Linked DNA regions of Sediminicoccus rosea. The protein of the gene in region 1 interacts with the protein of each later gene in a pairwise test. Links are inferred from orthologs where the notes say so. Each region holds a gene or a part of one and is shown on either strand. Other genes may lie near its edges. The genes, in order: rplK and R9Z33_RS02725.

Region 1 (5,854 bases):
CCCTCTGCCTCGTGGCGGGGGAGCTGGTGGGCTCCTACCTCGTCTCCCAGGGGATGCTGCACCGGGAGGTGCTGCGCGCGCGCGACGCCGCGACCGCGCAGACCGAGCTGCTGACCGCGATGGCCGCGCCCGCGCTGCGCTTCAACCGGGGCGCCACGCTGGATGCCGCGCTGCTGCCCATCGCCGCGCGCAACCCGGCGCTGATGGCCGCGCGCTTCGAGCGCAGCGACGGCTTCGTCGTGCATGAATGGGCGCGCAGCGATTTTCCCGCGCGCGCCGATTGGTGGCGGGGCGAGGCGGTGCCGGACGAGCCGCGCATCGCTGTCATCTCCCGCACCGCGATCGGCGCGGATGGCGCGCTGGTGGGGCGCGTCAGCATCGCCTGGGACCAGAGGCCGGTCTTCGCGGAGGCCTCGACGCAATTCTGGACGGTGGGGACGATCTCGGTCGGCGTCAGCCTGGCGCTGGGCGCGCTCGGCATGCAGCTGCTGCGCCGCCGCCTGCGCCGCTTCCGCCTCGCCGAGGAAGCCACGCGCGACCTCGCGATGCGCGACCCGCTCACCGGCATCCGCAACCGGCGCGGCCTGACCGAGGCGCTGGAGAGCGAGGAATTCGCCGAGGCCTGGAGTTCGGGCGCGCCCATCATGCTGGCGCTGGCCGATCTCGACGGCTTCAAGCCGGTGAACGACACCTATGGCCATGCGGCGGGCGACGAGCTGCTGAAGCAGATCGCGCACCGCCTGGATTGCGAAGTGGCGCGCCAGGGCATCGCGGCGCGGCTCGGCGGCGATGAATTCGCGCTGATGCTCCTGCTCGACCCGGCCGATCCCGAAGGGGCGGCCGAGGATGCCGCGCGCCGCCTGATGGGGGTGGTGCGCGTGCCCTTCACCCTGAACCCAGATGGCACCGCGGCGGGCGGCGGCACGGTGCAGGTGCGCGTCGGGCTCAGCCTCGGCGTCGCCCTGGCGCCCGGGGATGCGGCCGATGCGGAGGAGCTGATGCGCCGCGCCGATTCCGCCCTCTACCGCGCCAAGGCGGAGGGGCGCGGCCGCTTTCGCCGCTTCACGCCGGAGATGGACCCGCGGCTGGGCAAGCGGCGCGGCGCGATGCGGCTGGAGGCCGAGCTGCGCGAGGCGCTCGCCCAGGATGCCCTGACCTGCCACTACCAGCCGATCCGCCTGCTCGCCTCAGGCGGGCTGCTCGGCTTCGAGGCGCTGGCCCGCTGGCCGCACGCCACGCGCGGCTTCGTCTCGCCCACCGAATTCATTCCGATCGCGGAGGCGGCGGGGCTGATCGTGCCGCTGACGCACCACCTGCTGCGAATGGCCTGCCGAGATGCGGCGGCCTGGCCGCAGCCGGCGACGCTCTCCTTCAACCTTTCGCCCCTGCACCTGACCGAGTCCGACCTGCCGCGCCAAGTGGCGCAGGTCCTCGAGGAGACGGGTCTGCCGCCCGGCCGCCTCCAGCTCGAACTGACCGAGGGCGCGCTGCTCGGCGACCTGCGCCAGGGCCATGCGATGCTTTCGGAGCTGAAGGCGATGGGCGTGCGGCTCGCGCTGGATGATTTCGGCACCGGGCATTCCGGCCTGCGGGAACTCCAGGCGCTGCCCTTCGACGTGATCAAGGTGGATGCGGGCTTCGTCCGCGCCATGGCCTCCGATGCCGGGGCGCGGAAGATCGTGGCGGCCATCATCGGCCTGGGCGAGAGCCTGGGCCTGCCCGTGGTGGCGGAAGGCATCGAGGAGGAACTGGATGTGGAGTTCCTGACGCGGCTGGGCTGCGACATGGGGCAGGGTTGGCTGCTTGGGCGGCCCGTCCCGGCCGGGCAGGTGGCGGCGCTCATGCAGGGCGCGGCCCGGGCGGCGGGGCGGCTGGACGCCGCCTGATGCGGCCGAGCCGGCAAGGCGCGGAGCTGCGGGCCGGCGCTGGGCCGTGAAGGCTCGGGTAAGCTCTTGAGCGTAGAAGCGCCGGGATTCCGCATCCTTCCGAAACAGGAGCCGCCCCGGCATGTCATTCCGTCGTCTCTCCCTCGCGAACAAGCTGCGCGCCGGCCTGGGGGGCCTGCTCCTCCTGGTCACCCTGCTGGCGGGCGTGGCCTTGTATGTGATGCGCGACATGAATCATCGCGCGGTGGACATCCAGACCAACTGGCTGCCCTCGGTGGTGGCGGTCGCCGGGCTCAACACCGCGGTGCTGGATCTCCGGCGCGGGGAGCTCTCGGCCTTCACGCGCAGCGACGCCGCGGACCGCGCGCGCGTCCTGGAGACGCTTCCCGCGCTGGTTTCGCGGATCGGGGCGAGTCTCGAGGCCTACCGGCCGCTGCTGGCGCATCCCGAGGAATTCCGGATCTTCCCCGGCGTCGAACGCAGCCTGCAGGACTATCTGAACGGCCACCGGCAGATGCGCGAGGCCCTGGCGGCGGGCGACATCGCGCGCGCGACTGCACTTCTCGGCGAGGGGCGCGCGGCGGTGGACCGCGCCCTCCAGGGGCTGCAGGAACTGGTGCGGATCAACGCCCGCGAGGCCGGCGCCGCGGCGGACCGAGCCTCCGCCGCGGCCAGCCTGGGCCGCACCTTGCTGGTCATCGTGTTCGCCGGGATCTTCGCGGCGGGCGTGGCCATCGCCGTGCTGACGGCGCGCACCATCACGGGCCGCGTCATGAACATCTCCGCGGCGCTGGACCGGCTTTCGCGGCGGGACTACGCCTTCGAGCTGAAGGAAGTGGCCGACCAGGACGAGCTCGGCCACATGGCGCGGGCACTCGACACCTGCCGGGACGGGCTGAAGGAGGCGGACCGCCTGGCCGAGGCCGCGGCGGCCGAGGCGCGCGCCCAGGCCGAGCGCACCGCCCGCGTGGATCAGCTGGTGCAGGGCTTCGAGGCGCAGGCGAGCGAGGCGCTCAGCACCGTGTCCAGCGCGGCGACGGAGCTTTCCGCCACTGCCGTCGCCCTGTCGGAGACGGCGGGGGAGGGGACGCGGCAGGCCACGGCGGTCGCTTCCTCGGCCGGCCAGACCAGCGCCAATGTCCAGACGGTCGCCGCCTCCTCCGAGGAGCTGGCCAGCTCCATCGCGGAGGTGGCGCGCCAGGTGCGGCACACCGCCTCCATCACCGGGCGCGCCACCGAGGCGGCGCGCGAGACGGACAATACGGTGCGCGGCCTGGCGGAGGCGGCGGCGAAGATCGGTGATGTCGTGCGCCTGATCAGCGACATTGCGGGGCAGACCAACCTGCTGGCGCTGAACGCGACGATCGAAGCGGCGCGCGCGGGGGATGCTGGCAAGGGCTTCGCCGTGGTGGCGAGCGAGGTGAAGAGCCTGGCCGGCCAGACGGCGCGGGCGACCGAGCAGATCAGCCAGCAGATCGCCGCCATGCAGGCCGAGACGACGCGCACGGTGGAGGCGATCGCCGGCATCGGCCGCACCATCGAGGAGCTGAACGAGACGACGGCGCAGGTGGCCGCCGCCTCCGAGCAGCAGGCCGCGGCGACCCTGGAGATCGGGCGCGCCGTGGCGGAGGCGGCGCAAGGCGCCGAGGAGGCATCGCGCGGCGCGGCGGGGATGATGGATGGGGCGGAGCGGACCGGCGGCTCGGCCCGGGATGTGCAGGGCGCCTCGGCCGAACTGGCGCAGCAATCCGAGCGGCTTCGCGCCCAGGTGGATGGCTTCCTGCGGGATATCCGCGCCGCCTAGGGCATGGCCCGCCGCGGTGGAAACGCCGGGGCGGTCGGTCATTCTCTTATCGGGGCTGGACCGTGATCCGGTGATGGCGGATCACGGTCCGCGGCCGGTCTGCATCTTCCGCATGGCAGATGCGGCCGGATCCTGCGGGAAAGCGCCGAAACGGGGTGGACAGACGGGCTCCGGCATTCTACACGCCGCGCTTCCGGTGGGAGGCATGCGCTTCCCGGCCGCAGGGAAACGCGGGAGGTCGGGAGCGTGACTTGGCTCCAGGCCGGTGGGACCGCGGGTCTCTCCACATCGAGAGGACTGGATTGTCATGGCTAAGAAGATCGCCGGCTACATCAAGCTGCAGGTGCCCGCCGGCAAGGCGAACCCCTCGCCGCCCATCGGCCCCGCGCTGGGTCAGCGCGGCCTGAACATCATGCAGTTCGTGAAGGAATTCAACGCGGCGACGCAACAGATGGAGCCGGGCACGCCGACGCCCGTGGTCATCACCGCATATACCGACCGCAGCTTCTCCTTCGTCACGAAGACGCCGCCGAACACCTACTTCCTGAAGCGCGCCGCCAAGATCGAGAAGGGCAGCACCACCCCGGGCAAGGGCGCCATGGTGGGCCGCGTCACGAAGTCGCAGCTGGTCGAGATCGCCCAGGTGAAGATGAAGGACATGAATTGCACCGACGTCGAGAGCGCGGTGCGGATGCTGGCGGGCTCGGCCCGCTCCATGGGCATGACCGTGGTGGAGGGCTGAACATGAGCAAGCGCATGAAGGCCCTCGCGGCCACCGTTACGCCGAACAAGGCCTATCCGCTGAACGAGGCGATCGCGCTGGCCAAGGCCAATGCCAAGGCCAAGTTCGACGAGACCATCGAGATCTCGATGAACCTCGGCATCGATCCCCGCCATGCCGACCAGATGGTCCGTGGCGTGGTCGGCCTGCCGAACGGCACCGGCAAGACGGTCCGCGTGGGCGTCTTCGCCCGCGGCCCGAAGGCCGAGGAAGCCAAGGCCGCCGGCGCCGACGTGGTGGGCGCCGATGACCTCGCCGCCCTGGTGCAGGAAGGCAAGATCGACTTCGACCGCTGCATCGCGACGCCGGACATGATGGCCCTGGTGGGTCGCCTCGGTAAGGTGCTGGGCCCGCGCGGCCTGATGCCGAACCCGAAGCTCGGCACCGTGACCATGGACGTGAAGGGCGCGGTCACCGCCGCCAAGGCCGGCCAGGTGGAGTTCCGCGCCGAGAAGGCCGGCATCATCCATGCCGGCATCGGCAAGGCGAGCTTCGGCGAGGAGGCCCTGCTGGCCAATGCCCGCGCCTTCGTGGACGCCATCCAAAAGTCCCGCCCGACCGGCGCGAAGGGCACCTTCGTGAAAAAGGTCGCCGTCTCGTCCACCATGGGCGTCGGCGTGAGCGTGGATGTGACCAGCCTCAACGGCTGATGGAATTCGCCCCGGCCTTGGCCGGGGCGCGCAGGGGGTGGGCCTTCGGGCCCGCCGCCGCACCTGTCGGAGATTGCAGGCGCCTGACCCCGGTCAGGCTTAATGGGCCGAGGCCCGCCCGCATGAGACGGGGAACCGAGATTCTCCCGCCCGGGCCATGGCCCGGGTCGGAATGGCTTGGCTTTCCGGCGACGACAGGCGAACGGGGCAGGGGGATGGTCCCCTTGCCCCCGTGTGAACCGGTCGAAGCCCTTCCACAAGGCTCCGACCACCGACGGAGACGTGACGTTGGATCGTACGGAAAAGCGCGCCTTCGTTGACTCGATGGCCGAAGTCTTCGCGCAGACGTCGTTCGTGCTCGTGGCCCAGAACAAGGGTCTCACGGTCGCGGCGGTGGATGATCTGCGGCGGAAGATGAAGGCTGCCGGGGCAACGTACAAGGTTGCGAAGAACCGGCTGGCCAGTCGCGCCCTCGACGGCACCCGTTTCCAGGGCATCTCGCCGCTGCTGAAGGGCCCGACCGCGCTTGCGTGGTCGGCCGACCCGGTGGCCGTGGCGAAGACCGCCGTGGAGTTCGCCAAGGGGAACGACAAGTTCGTGATCCTGGGCGGGGCGCTTGGCACCCAGAACCTGAACGCCGATGGCGTGAAGGCGCTGGCCGAGCTTCCCTCGCTCGACACGCTGCGCGCATCGCTGCTGGGTCTGATCCAGACCCCCGCGACGCGCATTGCCG
Region 2 (5,896 bases), 1.1 Mb from region 1 along the record:
ACGTGAACGAAATGCAAGAAATCATCGCGCCAGAGTTTCCACCCCGGCGCGTCCTGTTCTAGACGCAGCGCGTGTCGAGCTTCCTCTCCCTGATCCCGCCCCCCGTCATGTTCTTCGCCCTCGGCTTCGGGGCCGGGGCCGTGCGCGCCGAGCTGTCCGTGCCCGAGGCGCTGGCGCGCAGCCTTTCGCTCTACCTGATGGTCGCGATCGGGCTGAAGGGGGGCGCGGCGCTGGCCATGCCCGGCGCCTCCGAGGGGCTCTGGGCCGCGCTCACCGCCGGCATCCTGCTCTCCTTCCTGCTGCCGCTGCCCGCCTTCCTGCTGCTGCGCCTGGGCACCAAGCTGGACCGTGAGACGGCGGCCGCCGTCTCGGGCCATTACGGCTCGGTCAGCGTGGTCACCTTCGCCGCCGCCTCGGGCACGCTGGTGACGCTGGGCGTCCCGCAGGAGGGGTTCATGCCGGCGGTCCTGGCGGTGATGGAGACGCCCGCCATCCTGACGGCGCTGCTGCTGGCCCGCCTGGGCGGTGGCGGCGATGCGCCGAAGCTCAACGCCCGCAAGCTGGCGCGCGAGGTGCTGCTGAACGGCCCCGTGGTGCTGCTCATGGGCAGCTTCCTGATCGGCTATCTCGCGGGCGAACCGGGCCGCCGCCAGCTCGCCCCCTTCACCGAGGCGCTGTTTCCCGGCGCGCTCTGCCTCTTCCTGCTCGAGATGGGGCTGATGGCGGTGCGGCAGCTGCGCGCCGGCGGCAAGGGGCTGCCGGTGGCGCTGATCGGCTTCGGCATCCTCATGCCGCTGATCGGGGGCGCGGCGGGGCTGGTGACGGGCCAGTTCATCGGGCTTTCGACGGGCGGCGTGGCGCTCTTCGCCGTGCTCGCCGGCTCGGCCAGCTACATCGCCGTCCCCGCCGCCATGCGCCTTGCCCTGCCGCGCGCGGATGCGGGCATCTACGTCACCCTTTCCGTCGCCATCTCCTTCCCCTTCAATATCCTGGTGGGCATTCCCCTGTGGATTCGCCTCGCCGGGGTGGGAACATGACGCATCAGCGCAAGCGCATCGAAATCGTGGTGGAGGCCGTCCGCGCCGCCGAGGTGACGGACCTGCTGGACCGGCTGGGCGCCACCGGCTGGACGCAGCTTCCCGTCCTGGCCGGGCGCGGCCGCCAGGGCGTGCGCCGCGGCGGCGACCTTTCGGGCGTGCTCGACAATGTGGTCATCATCTGCATCTGCGGCGCCACCGTGGCCGAGCGCGTGATCGAGGCGCGCGAGGAATTGCTGGGGGCCCGCCCCGCCATCGTGAACATCACCGATTGCCAGGTGCTGCGCGCCGAGCATTTCTGAGGCGCAAGTTCCCGCCGGGCCGCACATGCCCTAGCCTCGGCCGCGCACATCGCCCGAGGACACCATGGCCCGCCACATCTTCCGCCCGACCCGCTACCACAACACGCTCGGCACGGCGGAACCCTGCCTGCGCATCGCCGATGGCGACACGCTGGTGGCCGAGACGGTGGACGCCTCCGGCCTCGATGCCAACGAGGTGGCGGTGGCCGCCCGCCCGAACCCGATGACCGGCCCCTTCTTCGTCGAGGGCGCCGAACCGGGCGACACGCTCGCCGTCGAGATCATCCGCCTCACGCCCAATCGCCGGACGGGCTGGACCTATTCGCCGCTGGCGCTGACCGTGCTCGACCCCGCCGCCATCCTGGACCGCCCGAAGCAGGAGCGCGCCATCTGGGAGATCAACGCGAATGAGGGCACGGTGCGGCTGCGGGACGCGCCCGCCGCTCTGGCCGGCTTTACGCCGCCGCTCGCGCCCATGATCGGCTGCTTCGGCGTGGCGCCGGCGGGTGGCGAGGCGATCTCGACCGCCACCAGCGGCGCGCATGGCGGCAACATGGATTACCGCCGCTTCGCGCCCGGCACGACGGCCTGGTTCCCCGTCTCGGTGCCCGGCGCGCTGTTCTACCTGGGCGATGGCCATGCCGCGCAGGGCGATGGCGAAATCACCGGAACGGGCATCGAGACCTCCTTCGAGATGGAGGTGCGGTTGTCCGTGCTGAAGCGCCGCATCACCTGGCCGCGCGCCGAGACGGCCGAGGAGATCATCACCATCGGCAATGCCCGCCCGCTGGACCAGGCGCTGCAGCACGCGACGACGGAGATGCAGCGCTGGCTGGGCGAGGATTACGGCCTGGATGCGCGCGCCGCGAGCCACCTGATGGGCATGGTGGTGCGCTACGACGTCGGCAACGTGTTCAACCCGGCCTATACGGTGGCATGCCGGGTGGCGAAGAAATGGCTCACGAAAGCGTGAGGCGTCCTCTCTAGAGGATCATCAGCGTCGAGGTGCCATGGGCGTAGAGCTTCGCGCCCCCCTCGCCGGTCAGCCGCGCTTCCGCGATGGCGGTGCGGCCGCCGCGATGCACGACGCGCCCCTCGCAGGAGACGCGGCCCGAGGCGACCGTCAGCGGCCGGGCATAGTTCACCTTGAGATCCAGGGTGGTGTGCGCGCGGCCCGCCTCCATCACCGTGCGCACCGCGTTCCACAGCGCGGCATCCAGGATGGTGGCCGCATAGCCGCCATGGGCGATGCCGATGCCGTTGTAGAACTGCTCGCCGATCTCGCCCTCCATCACGGCGAGACCTTCCTCGGCGCGGACCAGGCGGATGCCCATCAGCGCGAACATCGGGCTGCGCTGCACCCCATCCGCGATGGAGCGCTGCATCGCCTCCAGCCCGGGCAGCCCGGCATAGGGCGAGGGACCGTCCAGGCTTTCCCAGGTGACGGTGTGGCTGCGGGTGGGCATGTGCGTGTCCTCTCGTCTCAACCGGGCTTCCGCAGCACCAGCGTCGCCCAGGGGTCGAGGCTGATGCGACGCTCCAGCACCAGCCCGGCCCTGCGATGCGCGGCCAGCACCATCCGCACCTGCTTGCCCAGCAGCCCGGCCAGGATGGCCCGCCCGCCGGGGCGCAGATGCGCCGCGAGGTCCTTCGCCATGGCGCAGAGCGGCCGCGCCAGGATGTTCGCGAAGATCAGGTCATAGGGCGCGCCGCGCGTGATGGCGTTATGCGCGTAGCCGGTGGCCAGCACGGCGCGCAGCCGCGGCGCGAGCCCGTTCATCGCCGCATTCTCCCGCGTGACCCGGACCGACCAGGGGTCGAGGTCGCTCGCCAGCGCCTTCACATGCCAGAGCTTGGCCGCACCCATGGCGAGGATGCCGCTGCCCGTGCCCACATCCAGCACGCGCGGCAGGCGCTTCGGCAGCCGCTCCAGCGCCATCAGGCAGCCTTGCGTGGAGGCATGCTCGCCCGAGCCGAAGGCGAGGCCCGCATCCAGCGTCAGCGCGATGCGGCCATAGGTCGGGCGCGGCGCCACATGGGTGGGGCGGATCAGGAAGCGGCGGCCGATCTCCTGCTCGGGGAAGGCTTCCACCGTGCGGGCCAGCCAGCCCTCGGATTCCGTGGCGTGGCGGGTCAGCGGCGCCTCATGCCCCGTCAGCCCGGCGGCCAGCGCGAGCGCCGCCTGCAGCGCGTCCGCGTCGGCCTGCGCCTCGCGCACCGCCTCGATGCGCCAATTCCCCGTCTCCTCGTCCAGGAACAGCGCGACGGTGGCGCTGACCGAGAGCAGCGCGGCCTCATAGGCCGGCATCGCCTCATCGGGCAGCTGGTCCAGCACCAGGGTTTCGAGCGGCGCGGGCTGTTTCTTCATGGGGATTCCGGGCGGCGGGCAGAAAGAAGCGCCCTCGCTACACCCATTCGCGGCCAGACCCAAACCGCGCCTTCCCATGCCGCGCGAATTGTGGAGTTTTGTCGGGGACTGACGCGCAGGCCATGTTTTCCGCGGCGGAAGACCTCCCGTTTCACGCGGTCTTGGCGCTTTTGCGGGGATTTTCTGAACGATTCGTCATGTACGCCCCATCTCGCCGCCCGCAAGCGCGTGTTGCGCGGCGCATGCGACGACATCTAGCGTGATGGTCGAGCGGAGCGCCCAGATCTCCGCCAATCCGGCCGAAGGAAAGCCAACGCCATGTGCCGCGCCTGCGTCAGCCCGCTGATCGCCCATCCCTCGCTCTTCAGCCAGCCCGGCGGGCTCGCCGGATTGTTCAAGCCGCCCACCCGCCGCGGCTTCATGGCCGTCGCGGTATCGGCCGCCGCCGCCCCGCTGGCCGGCCAGGCGCAGACCGTGCCCTGGGCCAATACGCCCGCCAATGCGCCCGCCCCCACCGGCCCCGAGACCATCTTCCGCGGCGGCAACATCGTCACCATGGCCGGGGACACCATGGCCGAGGCCATCGCCGTCACCGGAGGGCGGATCACCGCCGTCGGCGCGGCGGCCGATGTCATGGCGCTCGCCACGCGCGACACGCGGATCGTGAACCTGCAGGGCCGCACGCTGCTGCCCGGCCTGATCGACCCGCACAACCACACGGCCCTCTCCTCGCTCTACCTCGAGCTGCTGACCGACATCGGCTACCTGAAGAACCGCACCCGCGCGGACCTGCTCGCCAATCTCCGCCAGCTCGTCGCCAATACGCCGGAAGGCCAGTGGGTGATGGTGTCGAACTTCGACAACCTGCTGCAGGGCGGCGACCTCTCGCGCACCGAGCTGGACGGCATCTCGACCACGCGGCCGATCTTCGTCTGGTACACGAACGGCCATGACGCGGCGGTGAACAGCGCCGCCTTGCGCGCCGCGAACATCCCGGAGGATATCGGCGCGCTGCCCGGCGGCGGCCATTTCGGGCGCGGGCCGGACGGCAGGCTGGACGGCCGCGTCTTCGAGATGAGCGCGATGCTGAAGGTGGTCTCGGTCGGCCTGCCGCGCATCACGCCGCAGCTCGCGACCCAGGCGATCAACCGCTACATGCAGGCCGCCGCCGCCACCGGCAACACGCTGCTGCACGAGCCGGGCACGATGAAGTCCGAATGGATCGAGGGCTTCAGCCAGATCGCGGCGACGGCGCCGCTGCGCCTCAGCGCGAGCCTGATGTACGAGGACATGGCGGGCTTCGCGCCCTATCGCAGTCTCGGCCTCGGCCCGCGCGCGGCGCAGCTGCCCAATTCGCTGCTCATGCTCTACGGCGTGAAGATCGTGGGCGACGGCTCGAACCAGACGCGTACCGGCGGCCAGACGCAGCCCTATCTGGGCGGGACCGACATGGGCCAGCCCAACTTCAACGCCGACCAGATGAAGCAGATGGTGGCCGCGGTGAAGGCCGCCGGCATGCCGGTGCTGATCCATTGCAACGGCGACAAGACGATCGATTTCTCGCTCGACGCGATCGAGGCCGCCTACGGCAATTCCACCGCCTTCGGCATCAACCGCATCGAGCACGCCACCATGCTGCGGCAGGACCAGATCGTGCGGATGAAGCGGCTCAACATCGAGCCGAGCTTCCTGATGAACCATGTCACGCTCTATGGGGCCGCCTACCGGGACCAGATCTTCGGCCCCACGCGCGCCGCCTTCACCGACCCGGCCGGCGCCTGCGCGAAGGAGGGCGTGCGCTTCACGCTGCACACCGACAGCCCCTGCTCGCCGCTCGGCACGCTGCGCCTCGTGCAGACGGCGGTCACGCGCATCTGCCAGGTGGACAATTCCGTCATCGGCGCCGACCAGGCCGTGACCGTGCGGCGCGCGCTGGAGTCCGTCACGGTGGATGCCGCGCGGCAGCTCGGCCTCGCCGACCGCCTGGGCACGGTGGAGCGCGGCAAGGAGGCGGACTTCACCATCCTGGAGGAGAACCCGCTGACAGTGGACCCGACCAAGATCGCCGCCATCAAGGTGAGCGAGACGTGGGTGGCGGGCCAAAAGAAGTTCGGGTGACGCCCCGCGCATGATCCGCCGGGGCGGCATCGCCGAACCGGTGGATCATTCGCGCAGCAAACCTCAGGCGG

What was found.
Region 2: the proteins of rplK (region 1) and R9Z33_RS02725 interact in binary tests that used the Escherichia coli proteins (3 or more experiments, as listed by UniProt). The link is inferred for Sediminicoccus rosea from one-to-one orthologs.

The regions. Positions count from the first base shown.
Region 1 is NZ_CP137852.1:1,643,744-1,649,597, forward strand. What follows is about bases 3,015-5,714. They hold rplK (50S ribosomal protein L11), read left to right. Parts: upstream 3,015-3,997; coding sequence 3,998-4,432; downstream 4,433-5,714. Other genes in these bases: R9Z33_RS07865 (HAMP domain-containing methyl-accepting chemotaxis protein), read left to right, coding at 3,015-3,690; rplA (50S ribosomal protein L1), read left to right, coding at 4,435-5,121; rplJ (50S ribosomal protein L10), read left to right, coding at 5,410-5,714. In the rest of the region: R9Z33_RS07860 (putative bifunctional diguanylate cyclase/phosphodiesterase), read left to right, coding at 1-1,886; more of R9Z33_RS07865, read left to right, coding at 2,008-3,014; more of rplJ, read left to right, coding at 5,715-5,854. UniProt on the Escherichia coli protein: Forms part of the ribosomal stalk which helps the ribosome interact with GTP-bound translation factors.
Region 2 is NZ_CP137852.1:557,326-563,221, reverse strand. The notes cover bases 1,766-4,507. They hold R9Z33_RS02725 (50S ribosomal protein L11 methyltransferase), read right to left. Parts: upstream 3,708-4,507; coding sequence 2,823-3,707; downstream 1,766-2,822. Other genes in these bases: R9Z33_RS02720 (amidohydrolase), read left to right, coding at 4,026-4,507; R9Z33_RS02730 (PaaI family thioesterase), read right to left, coding at 2,323-2,805; R9Z33_RS02735 (acetamidase/formamidase family protein), read left to right, coding at 1,766-2,312. Also shown: R9Z33_RS02745 (sodium-dependent bicarbonate transport family permease), read left to right, coding at 72-1,037; R9Z33_RS02740 (P-II family nitrogen regulator), read left to right, coding at 1,034-1,339; more of R9Z33_RS02735, read left to right, coding at 1,404-1,765; more of R9Z33_RS02720, read left to right, coding at 4,508-5,825; R9Z33_RS02715 (ATP-dependent helicase), read right to left, coding at 5,889-5,896. UniProt on the Escherichia coli protein: Methylates ribosomal protein L11.